Regions from separate parts of the Agarivorans litoreus genome, predicted to be linked through region 1. Evidence: predicted binding sites of a transcription regulator. Region 1 holds the regulator's gene; the other holds the start of a gene.
What was found. The regulator MetJ, encoded in region 1, represses methionine synthesis genes. The targets are predictions, from matches to a motif close to TAGACGTCTAGACGTCTA.
Positions count from the first base shown of each region.

Region 1 (7,601 bases):
TAGGATTATTCAGCTTATTTAGTGTGGGAGGTGTTTTAGAAGTTCCAATGCCAAATTTGGCAGCCATTAATTTTGGCTCGCTGCAGAATGTGTCGAGCACGTTCTGCGTCGCGTTTAGTAGGATAAGGGCCTAAAACCACTCGATACCATGCGCCATTTTCCCCTTCGGTGCGTCTAATTTGGCTTTCTAAGCCGGCAAAGGCGATAAGCGCTTTGCTTTCTTCGGCTTTATCGCGGCTGCGAAAAGAGGCACACTGCATTTGATAAGGCTTGCTTGGTTTAGAGGGCTGCTCGGCAATCTCTACTTCAACCTTTTTCTCTTCCAGCTCTTTAACGTAAGTTCGTTCTTTTGGCGGCTCGGGCAGCGTTGTTTTGGGTTTAGTGGGCGTGGCTGGTTTAGGTTTAACGATCTCGCTTAGCTCAGGTGCGGGGGTTGGGGCTGTGCCCTTAATATTAAACAGCAAAGCTGCAAATCCCACGATAGCGGCAATTACCGCTAATGCTAGCGGTAAAGGGAAACGTTTATTGTTAGATACCGCGCGGCTAGGCTTAGCCGCGCGCTTCTTGGGCTTGCTACGCCCTACGTAATCCTTGGCCATGCTTACATACGTTCCAGGGTTTCAATTCCTAGTAGTGATAGGCCTTGGTCTAGTACTTTGGCGGTAAGTGAGGCTAGGCGTAAGCGGCTAGATTTAGTATCGGCTGCTACGTCGTCTTTAAGTATTGGGCAGGCCTCGTAGAAGGTCATGAAGGCGCCTGCTAGCTCGTAGAGGTAGTTACACATCATGTGTGGCATACCTTTGTTAGCCACGTTGTGTACCGCATCGCTAAATTGAATAAGCTTTTGTGCTAACGCAATTTCTGCATCTTGCTCTAAGCTAATTGCTTGCTGCAAATTAGCTACATCCACTTCCGAGCGGCGAATAATTGATTGGATACGGGTATAAGCGTACTGCAAGTAAGGAGCTGTATTGCCGTTAAAGGCCAGCATGTTTTCCCAATCAAAAATGTAGTCGGTAGTACGGTTCTTTGATAAGTCGGCGTATTTAACTGCACCCATAGCAATTGCTTTAGCGGCTACCACTTGTTGCTCTGCGTCTAAATCGCGAGATTTTTCTGCCACGATGGTTTGCGCGCGTTGCTCGGCTTCTTCTAATAAATCCACTAGCTTAACAGTGCCGCCACTACGGGTTTTAAATGGGCGACCATCTTTACCCAACATCATGCCAAAGGCGTGGTGCTCTAATGGAACTTCCTCTGGCACGTAACCGGCTTTGCGAACAATGTTCCAAGCTTGCATAAGGTGCTGGTGTTGGCGTGAGTCAATGAAGTACAACACGCGGTCTGCATTAAGGTTTTGGTAGCGGTATTTAGCACAGGCGATGTCGGTGGTGGTGTACAAGAAGCCGCCATCTTTTTTCTGGATGATTACACCCATTGGGTCGCCGTCTTTGTTTTTGTACTCATCAAGGAATACCACGGTAGCGCCATTATCTTCTACCGCTAAACCTTGTTGTTTTAAGTCGGCTACCACGTCGTTAAGCATGGGGTTGTACATGCTTTCGCCCATAACATCGTCTTTAGTTAACGATACATTTAAGCGGTCGTAAACGGCTTGGTTGTGGCTAAGGGTAATGTCTACTAACTTGCGCCACATTGTGTTGCAGTATTCGTCGCCACTTTGCAGCTTAACCACGTAGTTACGGGCACGTTCGGCAAATACTTCGTCGCTGTCGTAGCGTGCTTTAGATTCGCGGTAAAATACTTCTAAATCGGCTAATTCAATATCGCCAGCATCGGTGCCACGCGCCTCTACTTCCTCTAGGTTGGCGATTAGCATGCCAAATTGAGTACCCCAGTCGCCAATATGATTAGCGCGAACCACTTTGTGACCTAAAAACTCTAAGGTGCGAACAACTGCGTCGCCAATAATGGTTGAGCGCAAGTGGCCTACGTGCATTTCTTTGGCTACGTTTGGCGCCGAGTAATCCACCACAATGGTTTGAGTCTTTTCTGCGGGCTTAACGTTAGCGGTTGGTGAGCTAGCCATGGCTTCAACTTGCGATGCTAACCAATCGTTGTTTAGGTAGAAGTTAATGAAGCCTGGTCCCGCAATCGCCGTTTTCTCTACCAAGGCTGAAGCAGGTAGGTTATCCACGATCAGTTGAGCCAACTCACGTGGGTTTTTGCCCGCAGGCTTAGCAGCCATTAGCGCAAGGTTGGTGGCTAAATCGCCGTGAGCTTTATCTTTGGTTCGGTCTACTTGGATACGTGGTTCGAATCCTTCAGGCAGCACCTGCTGTTGTTTTAGGGCTGTGACCGTTTGTTCCAAAAGTTGTTGAATAAGCTCTTTCATGTAGGTTGGCACCAATCTTGGGTAAATAATTTATACAAAGCGGGCATTTTACCGACAATTTGTGATGAAAACTATCTCTTATCTGGGCTAATTAGCCTTAGTTTTGGGAGCTAGGGGGAATCACCGAAGATCCTAGGTGCTACTTGGCGAGAGATTGATCTTTTAAGCCTTACAAAAAGCCTTAGATTTATTGCATGTCGTAAGGGTCGATATCCAGTGACCAACGTACTTTTCGGCTTAGTTTTAAGCTTTCTAGTTGAGGCAACAGGCGATAAACCAATTGGTGCAGTTGCGGGCGTTGTTCGGCTTGAATCAACAGTTGCATACGAAACTTACCCGCACGGCGCGCTTGTGGTGCAGGGCAGGGCGGAAATACCCAAGTTTCGCCTTGCTGTAGCGGTTGAGCAAGTTGGTATAGCTGTTGGCTAAGCTCGTTAACGGCGTTGCCATCGGCGGCTTCAAAACGAAACAGCGCCTGAAAGCTAAAGGGCGGTAGTTCGGTATCTTTACGCTCGTTTAAGGCAAAGCGAGCAAAATGTTGGTAACCGTTGTTAATAAGATCTTGCAACAGCTCGTGTTCAGGGTGGTGAGATTGCAACAACACCTTGCCCAGTAAATTGGCTCGACCAGCTCGGCCAGCTACTTGAACGTAAAGTTGGGCTAAGCGTTCTGGCGCGCGAAAATCAGAGCAAAACAACGCGTGGTCTATGTCTAATAAGGCAACCAAGGTTACATTTGGAAAATGGTGGCCCTTGGCCAACATTTGGGTGCCAATTAATATTTGGTATTGGTTGTTGTGAATATCGTCCAGCAACTGTTCTAAGCTGCCTTTGCGGCGGGTGCTGTCGCGGTCGATGCGCGCCACTTTGTATTCGGGGAATATTTCCAGTAAGGCTTCTTGCAATTGCTCGGTGCCTAAACCTGTTGTTACCAAGTTGGTTGAGCCACATTTCTCACATTGGTGTGGCACGGCTTTTTGGCTGCCACAGTGGTGACAAGCCAAGTGGCGAGGTTGCTGATGATAGGTAAAGTAGGCCTCACAGCGCTCACATTCACATACGTGGCCACACTCATGGCACAGTAAGGCAGGGGCGTAACCTCGGCGATTTAAAAATAGCATTACTTGGCGGCCAGCTTTTAACTCGATGCGCATGGCTTTAATCAGTGCCGGTGATAAGCCCGAGGATAAAGGTTGCTGGCGAATATCCAGTAATTGTTGCTCGGCCAATACCGCATTCCCGGCGCGTTGTTTTAGCTCTAAGTGTGAGTAACGGCCGCTTAGCGCATTGTGCAAACTTTCTAGCGATGGGGTGGCAGAGCCAAGCACCACCGGCATTTTTTCTAAGCGGGCACGCACTATGGCTAAATCGCGCGCGTGGTAGCGAAAGCTGTCTTGCTGCTTAAAAGAGCTGTCGTGCTCCTCATCGATAATAATTACCCCAGGGTTTTTCATGGGGGTGAATACTGCCGAACGCGTGCCAATAATAATGCCTGCTTCACCTTGTTTGGCTTTAAGCCATGCGGTAAAACGCTCGGTGTCGTTTAAACCAGAGTTAATCGCATAAACCGGCACTTTAAAGCGCTCGGCAAAGCGCGCTAAGGTTTGTGGTGTTAAGCCAATTTCGGGCACCAATACTAAGGCTTGTTTACCTTGGGCGAGCACTTCGGCAATAATATTTAAATACACCTCGGTTTTGCCCGAGCCGGTAATACCCTCGATAAGAAAGGCCTGAAAACTGCCAATGCTTTGATTAACTGCCGCCACTGCAATGGCTTGTTCTGCATTAAGCTTTAGCGAGGCTTGGTTGTTGGTATCGCTTTTCGACCACAGCGCCGGCGCGGGTGTAATCTCATGTTTTTCGATAAAACCTTTATCTACTAGCGCTTTAATGGCAGTACGAGATAATTCTTGTTGCTTGCATTGTTCGTCACTCAGCTGGCCATCTTCTTGCTGTTGCAAGCTGCCTAATACAACCCCTTGCTTGGGGGCGCGGGTAAAGTTTGCTAGATCGGCCGCTTTGCCTTGCTCGCTTAAACGCCACACTACAATGCTTTTAGCTTTGGCTGGCTCACCTTTGCGTAAAAGTGCCGGCAAGGCTTGGCTTATAACATCTCCCAAGCTGTGGTGATAATAAGAGCTAGCCCAATTAAGTAGCTTAAATAGGCTTTCTGGTAATAATGCTTGTTGATCGAGTGATTCACTAAATGGTTTGAGTTTATCTTCGGCAATGTCGCTGTCGCTGGGGTGTTCTATTACCAAACCCACTTTTTCGCCTTTACCAAAAGGCACCTTTACGCGAGTACCAATGGCTGGCATTGGGGTGTTTGCTGGCACGCTGTAATCAAAAAGGCGACGCAGGGGAATAGCTAAGGCAACACGAACAATCGACACTAATCAATAAACTCAAGCAAAAAACCTGTCTCATTCTACTGGCAGAGCACCTTGCGGAGCAAATTAAGCGTTTGGCGGTTTTTTGCTCGCTTTTTGTTGTTGGGTACTTGCTATGCTAGGTGGCTTCTTATATGATCCGCCACCTAAAATTTATAGGCTCTGATAGAGTTGCTTTCGTATGGTGTTTGGTGTCAATTGTGGCGACCAGATGGCGATACGGCCCAAGTATTGAGGTAATCCATGAAAACTGATATCCACCCAACTTACGAAGTACTTACTGCTACTTGTTCTTGCGGTAACGTAATCGAAACTAAATCTACTCGCACTGGTTCTATGTTCCTAGACGTATGTGACAAATGTCACCCGTTCTACACTGGTAAGCAACGTAACGTTGATACCGGTGGTCGTGTTGATCGTTTCAACAAAAAATTCGCTGTATTGGGCAAAAAATAAGCCAGCCTTATTTACGCTACACAGCAAACAAAAAGCGCCTAAGGGCGCTTTTTTTGTCAGTTTGAACTGTTTAGCTTCTAAATGGAATGTTTCTTTTGCTTCGTTTTCTTTGGTTGTTCAAAGAAAATGACGTCGCCGAGAGGCGAAACCGGAGTGCTCTACTAAAGACTTGGTATATAAGTTAATCGGTACACGCTTTGCTCTTGCTTTATCAAGTTTGTGTAACAAAAAACCGCTCGGTGAGCGGCTTTGTATAATACTAATCTTCTTTATCCAATTCCGCCTGGGCGGCTTTTTCCAAAGCCGGGTCGGGCTTGTCTTTTTGCAAGTCGGCGTCGTCGGGGAGCGGTTGGCCTGTGTAGGCGTGCAAAAATGCTTCGCAAAGTAGCTCACTGTTGGTGGCGTGGCGTAGGTTATTTATTTGTCTACGGGTTCGCTCATCGGTCAATATCTTTAGCACTTTTAGTGGGATAGATACTGTGATTTTTTTTACTTGTTCGCTTTTTTTACCGTGCTCAGCGTAAGGGCTGATCCACTCACCATTCCAATCTGTAGACATTCTGCAATACACACCAAACTAAAGAGACCCTATTGTAACGGGGGAAATGCGACTTAGCAATCCAACAGCAAAGACATTTAGACGTCTAGAAGTGTTGACGTCTTTTTTGCTGGTGGTAAAGTGGCAGGATAAATTGAGGGAGTAAATCAGCAATGTCTTTAAAAGATCTACAAGCGGCTACTATAGCAGTGCGCAGCGGTATTGAAAGTGATACCCAACACGGTGCGGTAGTGCCGCCTATTTATTTGTCGAGTAACTACAGCTTTGCTGATTTTAACCAAAAACGCCAGTTTGATTATAGTCGTTCGGGTAACCCTACTCGCCACATTTTGGCCGAGGCGATTGCCGATTTAGAACATGGCGCTGGTGCGGTAATTACTAACACCGGTATGTCGGCGGTTAACCTTGTTACAGCCTTGCTTGAGCCGGGTGATTTGTTGGTTGCGCCGCATGATTGCTACGGTGGTAGCTACCGTTTATTCGACAGCCTAGCCAAGAAAAATGCCTTTGAAGTAGCTTTTGTTGATCAAAACGATGACGCTGCTCTAGCTCAGCTATTGGCAAAGAAGCCTAAATTGGTGTGGTTAGAGACCCCAAGTAACCCTTTGCTTCGAATTGTAGACATTAAAGCGATTACCGAGCAGGCTCATGCTGCAGGCGCATTGGTGGTAGTAGACAACACCTTTTTGTCGCCTGCTTTGCAAACGCCAATTTTGTTAGGGGCCGACATTGTGGTGCATTCGGCCACTAAATACATTAACGGCCATTCGGACGTGGTTGCCGGTATGGTGGTGGCGGCTAATGAAGAACTGGCCGAGCAATTGGCTTGGTGGGCAAACTGTTTAGGTTTAACCGGTTCGGCTTTTGATTCTTACCTTACTTTGCGTGGTTTGCGTACCCTTAAAGCACGTATGAATGTGCACCAGCAGAATGCTCAAGCCTTGGTGGCGTGTTTGCAACAACAAGAGGCGGTGGGCGCGATTTACTACCCTGGTTTGCCAGAGCACCCAGGACATGCTTTAGCGCAAAGCCAGCAAAAAGGCTTTGGTGCTATGTTCAGTTTTGAATTGAATTTAGAAGAAAGCCAAATGGTTAAGTTTTTAAAGAGCTTACAGTTGTTTTCTTTAGCAGAGTCATTAGGCGGCGTAGAGAGTTTAATTGCTCACCCGGCTACTATGACGCATGCTGCAATGTCGAGCGAGGCCTTAGCTGAGGCGGGAATTTCTAATCAGTTATTACGTGTATCGGTAGGTTTGGAAGATGCACAAGATTTAGTGAATGATTTACAGCAGGCCTTTGCCCAACTGTAGTTTTACCAGCGTTGTAGAGAGGTAAGTCATGTCGGTAAATAGACATGTGCATAAATTTGGTGGCAGCAGCTTAGCTGATGCAGGGTGCTTTAAGCGGGTGGTGGCCATTGTGGCCGAGCATACCCAAGCACAGGATTTAATTGTGGTATCGGCAGCGGGTAAAACCACTAACCGCTTAATCAATATTATTGAGTTGGCTAAACAGGCCGATAATGCCGCAGCCGATGCGTTAACCGGTTTAATTGAATTCCAAAGCAAGTTGGTGAATGAGCTTCTTGATGAAGCTGCTGCCAAACCTATCCTAACAGCGCTTGACGGCGAACATCACCAAATCGCTAGTATTCTTGAAGGAGAGCTTACTGCTTTTACCTGCAATGAAGTATTGTCTTTTGGCGAGCGTTGGTCTGCACGTTTATTAGCTGCTTTGTTAAGTGCTCAAGATTGCCAAGCCGAGTGGTTAGATTCTCGCCAGTTTTTTAAAGCGGAGTTATCTACCCAACCGCAAGTGGATGTTGCGCAAAGTGCACCGTT
Region 1 covers NZ_BLPI01000001.1:1,745,083-1,752,683, reverse strand. Annotated here, with positions in the region: gene K5L93_RS08080 (SPOR domain-containing protein) at 36-599, opposite strand; gene argS (arginine--tRNA ligase) at 602-2,356, opposite strand; gene priA (primosomal protein N') at 2,544-4,748, opposite strand; gene rpmE (50S ribosomal protein L31) at 4,989-5,201, shown strand; gene metJ (met regulon transcriptional regulator MetJ) at 5,461-5,760, opposite strand; gene metB (cystathionine gamma-synthase) at 5,913-7,070, shown strand; gene metL (bifunctional aspartate kinase/homoserine dehydrogenase II) at 7,099-7,601, shown strand, end outside.

Region 2 (7,601 bases), 950 kb from region 1:
TAAGCTAATAGCTTACTTTACAGGGTACTTTTGCTGCTTGGCAGCGTTGGCTCATTGATAGCTAGGATGTCTTCAATGCAACAATACAAAGGGTGGTTGTTTCTTGCCTCGCTGCTACTTTACTTACTGTATGCCTTTGGCGTAATTGGCATTAGTTTAGCCACCGCAGTAACCTGGGCTGCCGCCTTGCTGTACTTACCTCAACTTAGCAAAGCCATTCGCATTCAGGCGGGTTGTTTGTTAAGCATTGGCATCGTATTGCTATTGATTGCAGCCAAGCAAAATACCTTGCTAAGTGCCTCCGACATACTCTCAATAAACCTTCCCTTGCTGGCGATGTTTAGCGCGGTATCTTTTCTCGCCTTAGCCAATCCAGAGAATCAACAAGACCCTTTACCTATTGGCAAACGCAGCATTGCCTCAACCGCGCTCGGCATGAACTTGCTGGGTGCGGTAATCAATCTATCGATTGTATTCATTGTCGGCGACCGCTTGGCCAAACAACAAGCTTTAGCTAATGCTCAGCAAAAAGTATTAATGCGCTGCTTTTGTGCCGCGGCTTGGTGGTCTCCATTTTTTATTGCCACTGCGGTTTCCATTACTTACGCCCCCGGTATGCAATGGTTAGATGTACTGCTGCCGGGCGCTTTAATGGCGCTAATTGCCTTGGCATTTACCACTGCCGAGGTATCGCTAAGAGAGAAAGACAGTTTTGCTGGTTACCCCTTACGTCGAGAAAGCTTAACCATTCCCTTTGTGCTCGCCACCAGCGTGATAGCTTTGCATTTCGCCTTCCCCGATTTCAGCATAATTTTAATGATTACCTGCCTAGCACCGATTGCAGCCTTAAGTTTTGCCAAAGGGAACTCAAAAGTGCTCATTGCCAGAAACTTTGTTAGCCATCGCTTATCTAATGTTGGCAGCCAGTACGTGCTGTTTTTAGCTGCTGGGGTATTCTCGGCGGGTATTAAAGCCTTATTACTGGCCTACCCAGAAACCTTAAGCTTGCACAACGTTGCTTTTACTCACCAAACCTTTGCTGTAGTGCTGGCAATGATGATCGTGGCCTGCATGTTTGGCATTCATCCAGTTATTAGCATTTCTTTAGCCAGCCCTTTGTTATTGCCGCTTAACCCAGAGCCAAGCCAACTTGGCTTTTTGTTTTTAAGCTCTTGGGCTATCTCCACCGGCAGCAGCCCGCTATCTGGCGTAGGCCTAACCATGATAGGCCGCTACCAATTCTCCACCAGCCAAATACTTAAAAACAACTGGTACTACGCCCTAATCATGTGGCTGATATGCTCTGGGGTAAATGCGCTGTTGATGTAACTGGGGTCGTGGCCATGTCGTTAGTTCGTTTGCATTTGACGTAAGCTTGAGCGTTCAACTTCTAGTTCACGATGTGGCATCTAGAGTCAAACTCATTGTTGCCCCTTTATGTGTTAGCTATAGAGTAAAAGCTTTCGCCTGCGGCGACGTCATTTTTCTTTGACGAGCAAAGAAAAACGAAGCAAAAAGAAAACTCGCCCTGCATTTTCTTAGGCCCTCCGTTGCGCATTCACAAGGGAGTTGAAGTAACTCGCTACGCTCAAACAGACTTCAACTCTGCTCCCTTGTTCATTTGCGCTACTCGGCGAAGATAATGGGATTGAAAAGCACAATCTTGGCTATCAAGTTTGTGAAACGCTCTTGCCCCGAAGTTAGCTAGAAAATGCCATTGCATGTTAAAGCTTTTACCTACTTATCTTTATTTAATTAGCTTATCAAGTGTATAAACACTGCCATTTAAACGTGTAAATGAATGCCTGCCTCTATAAAACCTTGCACTCTACAATGTTGGATTTATCATTACTGTAGTTGTTGTTGGTGGTGGCTAATGTATAAGTATAAAGTCAAAACTAACTTGTTTATTTTTTAGAGTGAAATCATGAGAATTATTTCAATACTTTTTGTTGCCTTGCTTGGCGGCTGTGGGATGCCACCAGAAACCGCAGAAGAATTTAGAAACTCTAAATATCCGCCGCTGACATTTAAAGTTAATTTAAGCGTTACTGAAGTTTTTCAATTACTAATTGATGAATATGCAAAATGCTACCAGGTTAACCATTCGACGTTACTCCCTATTGGCGATGCTTTTATTAGCTCTGATGAGTCTAAAACAGTTGAAGTCAGTCAGTTATCTGACCACCATTATCAAATTGCAGTAAGGAGAGAGGTTAACCTAAATAGTTGGTACGAAAGGATGATTGAGTTGCAAGGGAACAATGAGGTGCAAACGGAAATTACCGTTTACCAACTACCAGTTTACAACTCGAAAAATAAGACAACAATAGAACTATTCCTGTCAGGAGATAAAGTCTCAATTTGTGAGAATTAAATACAATTAAGTAAACATCATCACCAGCAAAAATATCGATGATGATGTTTATCTGAAGCACGGTTTTTGGCTCAAAAGTTAGTCATCATTCTTCGTTTGACCCATTTATGTCCAGCTCCGTGCTGATGGGGCAGAACACCGTAATGCAGATCTGTCCAATAGTTTTTTTGAAGACAAGCTACTTTTATTGACCGCCCTCCCCGATACAAAAAAGCCTAGCATTGCTAGGCTTTTTATCTCTCAGCTGTATTAGTCACTAAGCAGGTACGGCTTCAGCTGGGCGAACACCTAAGGTGTGGCAAATGGCATACGACAACTCCGAGCGGTTAAGCGTATAGAAGTGAAAGTCTTTCACTCCTTCGCGCGATAATACTTTAACCATTTCAATGGCTACACTGGCGCCGACTAGGTTTCGAGTAGTTTGGTCATGCTCTAAGCCAGTAAATTGATTGTGTAGCCATTTTGGCACTTTTACATTGGCAAAAGAGGCGAACTTTTTCAGGGTATTGTAGTTAGATACTGGCAAAATACCGGGTACGATTTCCCCTTCAATGCCAATGGCTGCACAGCGGTCGCGAAAGCGCAGGTAGCTTTCTACATCAAAGAAAAACTGGGTAATGGCGCGGTTGGCACCGGCATCCATTTTACGCTTTAAGGCCAGCAAATCAGCTTGGGCACTTTTTGCTTCTGGGTGAATCTCTGGGTAAGCCGCTACCGAGATATCAAAATCAGCTTCTTCTTTTAACAAAGCCACCAAATCGCTGGCGTACATTTGCGGCTTGGCGGAACCTTCTGGTAAATCACCTCGCAGTGCCACAATGTCTTTAATGCCACTGTTCCAGTAATCGCGAGCAATTTGGCGCAACTCATCGGGCGTTGAGTCGATGCAGGTTAAATGTGGTGCTGCCGCTAAGCCTGTGCGGTCTTTAATTGCTTTAATCACTTTGTGAGTGCGGTCTCGAGTACCGGAGTTTGCGCCATAGGTTACTGATACAAACTTAGGCTTTAAGGTTTGCAAACGCTCGATAGACGACCACAAAGTTTGCTCCATGGTCTCGGTGGTTGGCGGGAAGAACTCAAAGGACACGTTAATATCGCGGTTAAGCTCGCTTAAGCTTTGATTGAGTGTTTCGATTTGTTGCGCGTTGTGAAATCCCATTGACCTTCTCCGTTAAAGACTTTTAGACGTCTATACCGCTAGATACTAAAGAGAAGATTATTTAAGTCAACGCGATTCATCTTAAACATAGCTTTAAATGAATTATTTTCAACATGGGGATTTTAGCCGCTAACTACTGGTTAAATATGCATTAAGACAAATAGTTAGCTAACAGAATTAGCTCCGCTACTCGAAAGGAGTGTATTGAATAAGGTTAATCCACCACTCTTTAGTGCCAGAGGGCGTTTTTACAAACACATCATCGTCTACTTGCTTGCCGATAAGCGCCCGTGCCATGGGAGAGTCGATAGTGATGTAACCCAGCTTTGGGTCTATTTCATCGGTGCCTACAATGCGGTAGCGAACGATATCGCCTTCATCGTTTTCCAGCTCGACCCATGCGCCAAAAAATACTTTGCCGTTTTGTTGAGGGTGATGGTCTACTATTTCTAGCGCATCTAAGCGCTTGGTTAAGAACCTTAGTCGAGAATCGATGCGGCGAAGCTCTCGCTTACCTTCTTTGTATTCGGCGTTTTCTGAGCGATCACCCAGTGCTGCGGCTTCGGATACTGCTTGAGTTACTTGAGGGCGTTTAACCTTCCACAAGTACTTTAATTCTTTATCGAGTTTATGCCAGCCAGGGCGAGTGATTAGATTGGTTTTCATAGCTATTTAGTTAAGTCTGCCTAAGCCGATTATAAACGACTTAGGCAATAAACTCGCAAGCTTTAACTAGAGAGTATGTACTTGGGTGGTTTCTCGTTTCACCAATTCAACCGGAGGAATACGGAAGTTGTTGCTAGCACCACCATTTAGCATATCCAAAATGGTTAAGGCGGCAGCATAACCGGTATCAAATATGGGTTGGCGCACTGTAGTTAAAGGCGGAATGAAAAACGCCGAGCCAGGAACATCATCAAAGCCAATCACCGAAACCCGCTCTGGCACAGGTCGATTAGCTTTATATAGTGCTAACATTGCGCCATGTGCGGTTAAATCGTTGGCAGCAAAAATAGCACTAAATTGGCGCTTATTAGCCAACAGGCGTTGCACCGCTTCAAAGCCACCTTGTTCACTAAAGTCACCTTGCTCTACTAGCTGCATTTTCACCGGTAAACCCGCATGTTCCATAGCTTGGCAATAACCATTGTAACGCTGCTGGGCATCGGGGTGACCTTCTGCACCGCGAATATGAACGATCTCGCGATGGCCTAACTGAATAAGGTGATTAGTAGCCATGTAAGCGCCCACTGAGTTTTCAATCTTAATTGAGCGCAGTCGTGCGGCTTCTAGATCACGGCCCAGTGCAACAATCGGTCGCTTTTTAGAAAACTCAACGATTTGTTCGTCTGCTAAGCCACCGGTAACAATAATGATCCCATCCACAGAGCGCGATAACAGCAGCTGCATCGACTCCATTTCTTCTTCGCTATTCCAGTGGCCGGTTACGATAATATGCGAATAGCCCTGAGCCAGCAGAACTTCCTCAATACCTCTTAAAATTGAAGAATAAAATGGGCTGTCGGGATGTTGTACCAGTACCCCAATGGTCATAGTACGGCTACTAGCGCTGGCTCCTGTTTGCTGGCCAGGTTTATAGCCTAGCTCAACCATAGCAGCTTGAATTTGTTTACGTTTTGCATCAGACACATAGGTGGTTTGATTCATAAACCGAGATACGGTGCTAGGCGATACCCCAGCCAACGCGGCGACATCATAAACGGTTGAGCGTTGCTCCAATTTATTTTTATCTTTCACATTGATTCTCTGACAACTAACACGAGTTCGCATTTTACCTTTCCTCTGTGCTGCCAAGCTGAATTTAGCAGGCCAGAGAGGTAAAACTCCTGATACCACTATATACACCAACTCGGCCAAGAACTTGTTTTCAATGATATTGAGCGTTAGAACGCCGTTATAGATCACATTATCAGTGACTAACTGCCCCCAAGCATCAGTAATTACTTAATTTTTTGAAGCAATAAAGGCCGACATAATGTCGGCCTATGCTAATTGTTTATTACAATTTTCTTACTTAAGGCGGTGCTCATCCAATACTGTGGTAACCCAAACTAGGGGGGCATTCCAGTTGATGGTGATCTCATTTAAGGTCCAGGCACCAATCTCATCGGCAAAACAGGTTTGGCCAATACAGTTGCCTTTAAGGCCGGCTGCTACGGGGTCACTAAAGCTAATAGAGTTAGGCCCACCCGATAAGGCACCTGGTGCTGGTTTTGGTGAGTTGGCGTCGGCTTGATGCGCCCAAAAACGGTGGTGTGGATTCTTAAGAGGATTGCTACCATATCCGGTAATGTATGACTGATCTAGCGGGTTTCGCCCTAAGATGTAATCCATAGCATGCGCTAAAGTTTGCATGTACTTGCTGTCGCCACTGTAATCACTTGCATAGCTTAGGAATATGCCGCGATTCACCAAGTTTGAGTTAGAACCCCATGGGTATTGTTCGGCACTATAAGGGATGTGGTAACCCTCTTTGGCCATTAATGATGAATACGCATCGGCCGTAGCAATTATCTTAGCGCGCGCTTTATCACGAGTCGCTTGGTCTAGCTTGCTAGGTACTAAGGCTAGGCTTAAGGTTCCTGCAGAGCTTAAATCTTGCCAGAACAAATCCCCTTTGGCGGTTTCGTCACCCACTGGCGCAGCTAAAAATGCTGGAGAAGCTTTAGCTGCCTCTAAGAACTTAGCGTCGCCAGTTGTGATAAAGAGCTCTGCCGCTGCCCAATAAAATTCATCGGCTAAATCAGTATCACCATACGGGCCTGAGCCAGTAAAGTTATCGTAGGCATATACTTCTGGGTGCTTGTTAGCCGCTTGCCAAGCACGGTTTGCCGCAGTTAAACACTGAGCAGAAAAATCAGCATCGATGTCTTTCCAAATACGCGCACATTGTGCAGCTGTTGCCGCAAGGTTTAAAGTTGCCGCAGTGCTAGATTGGCCCACATAACGCTTTTGGGTATCTTTGTGAGGCGGTAATGGCATACCTGTCCACTTTTCGTCAGCCACCTTATGGAACGCCATACCAGAGGCATCAATTTCGGTGAGCTTAAGCGAGCGAATGTTTTCTTGTTGGTTACCCACAGGCACCGATACTTTGCTGCCTTCTGGGATTTGCATCGCCAACATGAACTCCATGTTCCAGCGCGCTTCATCCAATAGATCGTTTACACCATTACCCGCTTCTGGCATTGGTTGTTTACCATCAGCAAAAGGTTCGCCAGCACCATCAATAAATTGCGAGCGCTCGTAAAGGTTCATTAAGGTCCAGGTACTAATGCCGCCGTTTACCACATATTTACCGTGGTCACCTGCGTCATACCAACCGCCGGTGAGGTCCATGTCAAAATCACAACCTGGCCACTTGTTCCCTTTGTCGTCGGTTTTATCAAAACAACTCACTACATCTGGAGCATGCCCTGCTGGACGCGCCAAGTTTGGTCGCTGTACAAACTCTTGCTTAATCTCTACACCGCTACGGTTTTGGTAGAAGTAAGCTAAGGCATCATGTTTTAACTCGCTGTAGATATCATCAGCAATTTTGAAAGGATGGCTAGTTTGACCATCTACATCTAACACCAAGTTTTCATGCTTGGTCGTTAAGGCAGAAAAGTCTGCTTGATGCACTGTTTCGCCAGAGGCCGCATTCATCCCAAATACTTTGGTTTTACCGGTAAGTAAGTGATTGCCTTCGGCATCTTTTACGCGCCAAACCCGCGGTTGTTGCTCTTCACTGCTAATTACCGCAATCTTTTCGGCTTTAGGATAAAAGCCAATTTGGTTTAAGCGAATGTTAGGAATTTTGTTTACGATAACAAAAGACTTACCTTTCACCGATATATCGCTAAAACACAATACCGCTTCTTTTTGGGCTCCTAGCTGGAACTGAAACTCGGTTTTAGCATCACTCTTTTGATCTTGAGTGAACTTGAAGCTAAAGGCTTTTGGCTCAGTGCCAATCTCTAATACTTGATTAAAGTATTGCGTATATGGTGCACCATTATGCTGAATAAGTGCGGTAAAGGCGGTGTCTTTGTTGGCGCGCGC
Region 2 covers NZ_BLPI01000001.1:2,695,594-2,703,194, reverse strand. Annotated here, with positions in the region: gene K5L93_RS12495 (hypothetical protein) at 76-1,329, shown strand; gene K5L93_RS12490 (hypothetical protein) at 1,928-2,377, shown strand; gene metF (methylenetetrahydrofolate reductase) at 2,634-3,536, opposite strand; gene greB (transcription elongation factor GreB) at 3,723-4,202, opposite strand; gene K5L93_RS12475 (substrate-binding domain-containing protein) at 4,269-5,294, opposite strand; gene K5L93_RS12470 (glycoside hydrolase family 9 protein) at 5,568-7,601, opposite strand, start outside.
Region 2: a site for MetJ is predicted at 3,552-3,569, ahead of metF (methylenetetrahydrofolate reductase). Genes of this name have one in related genera too.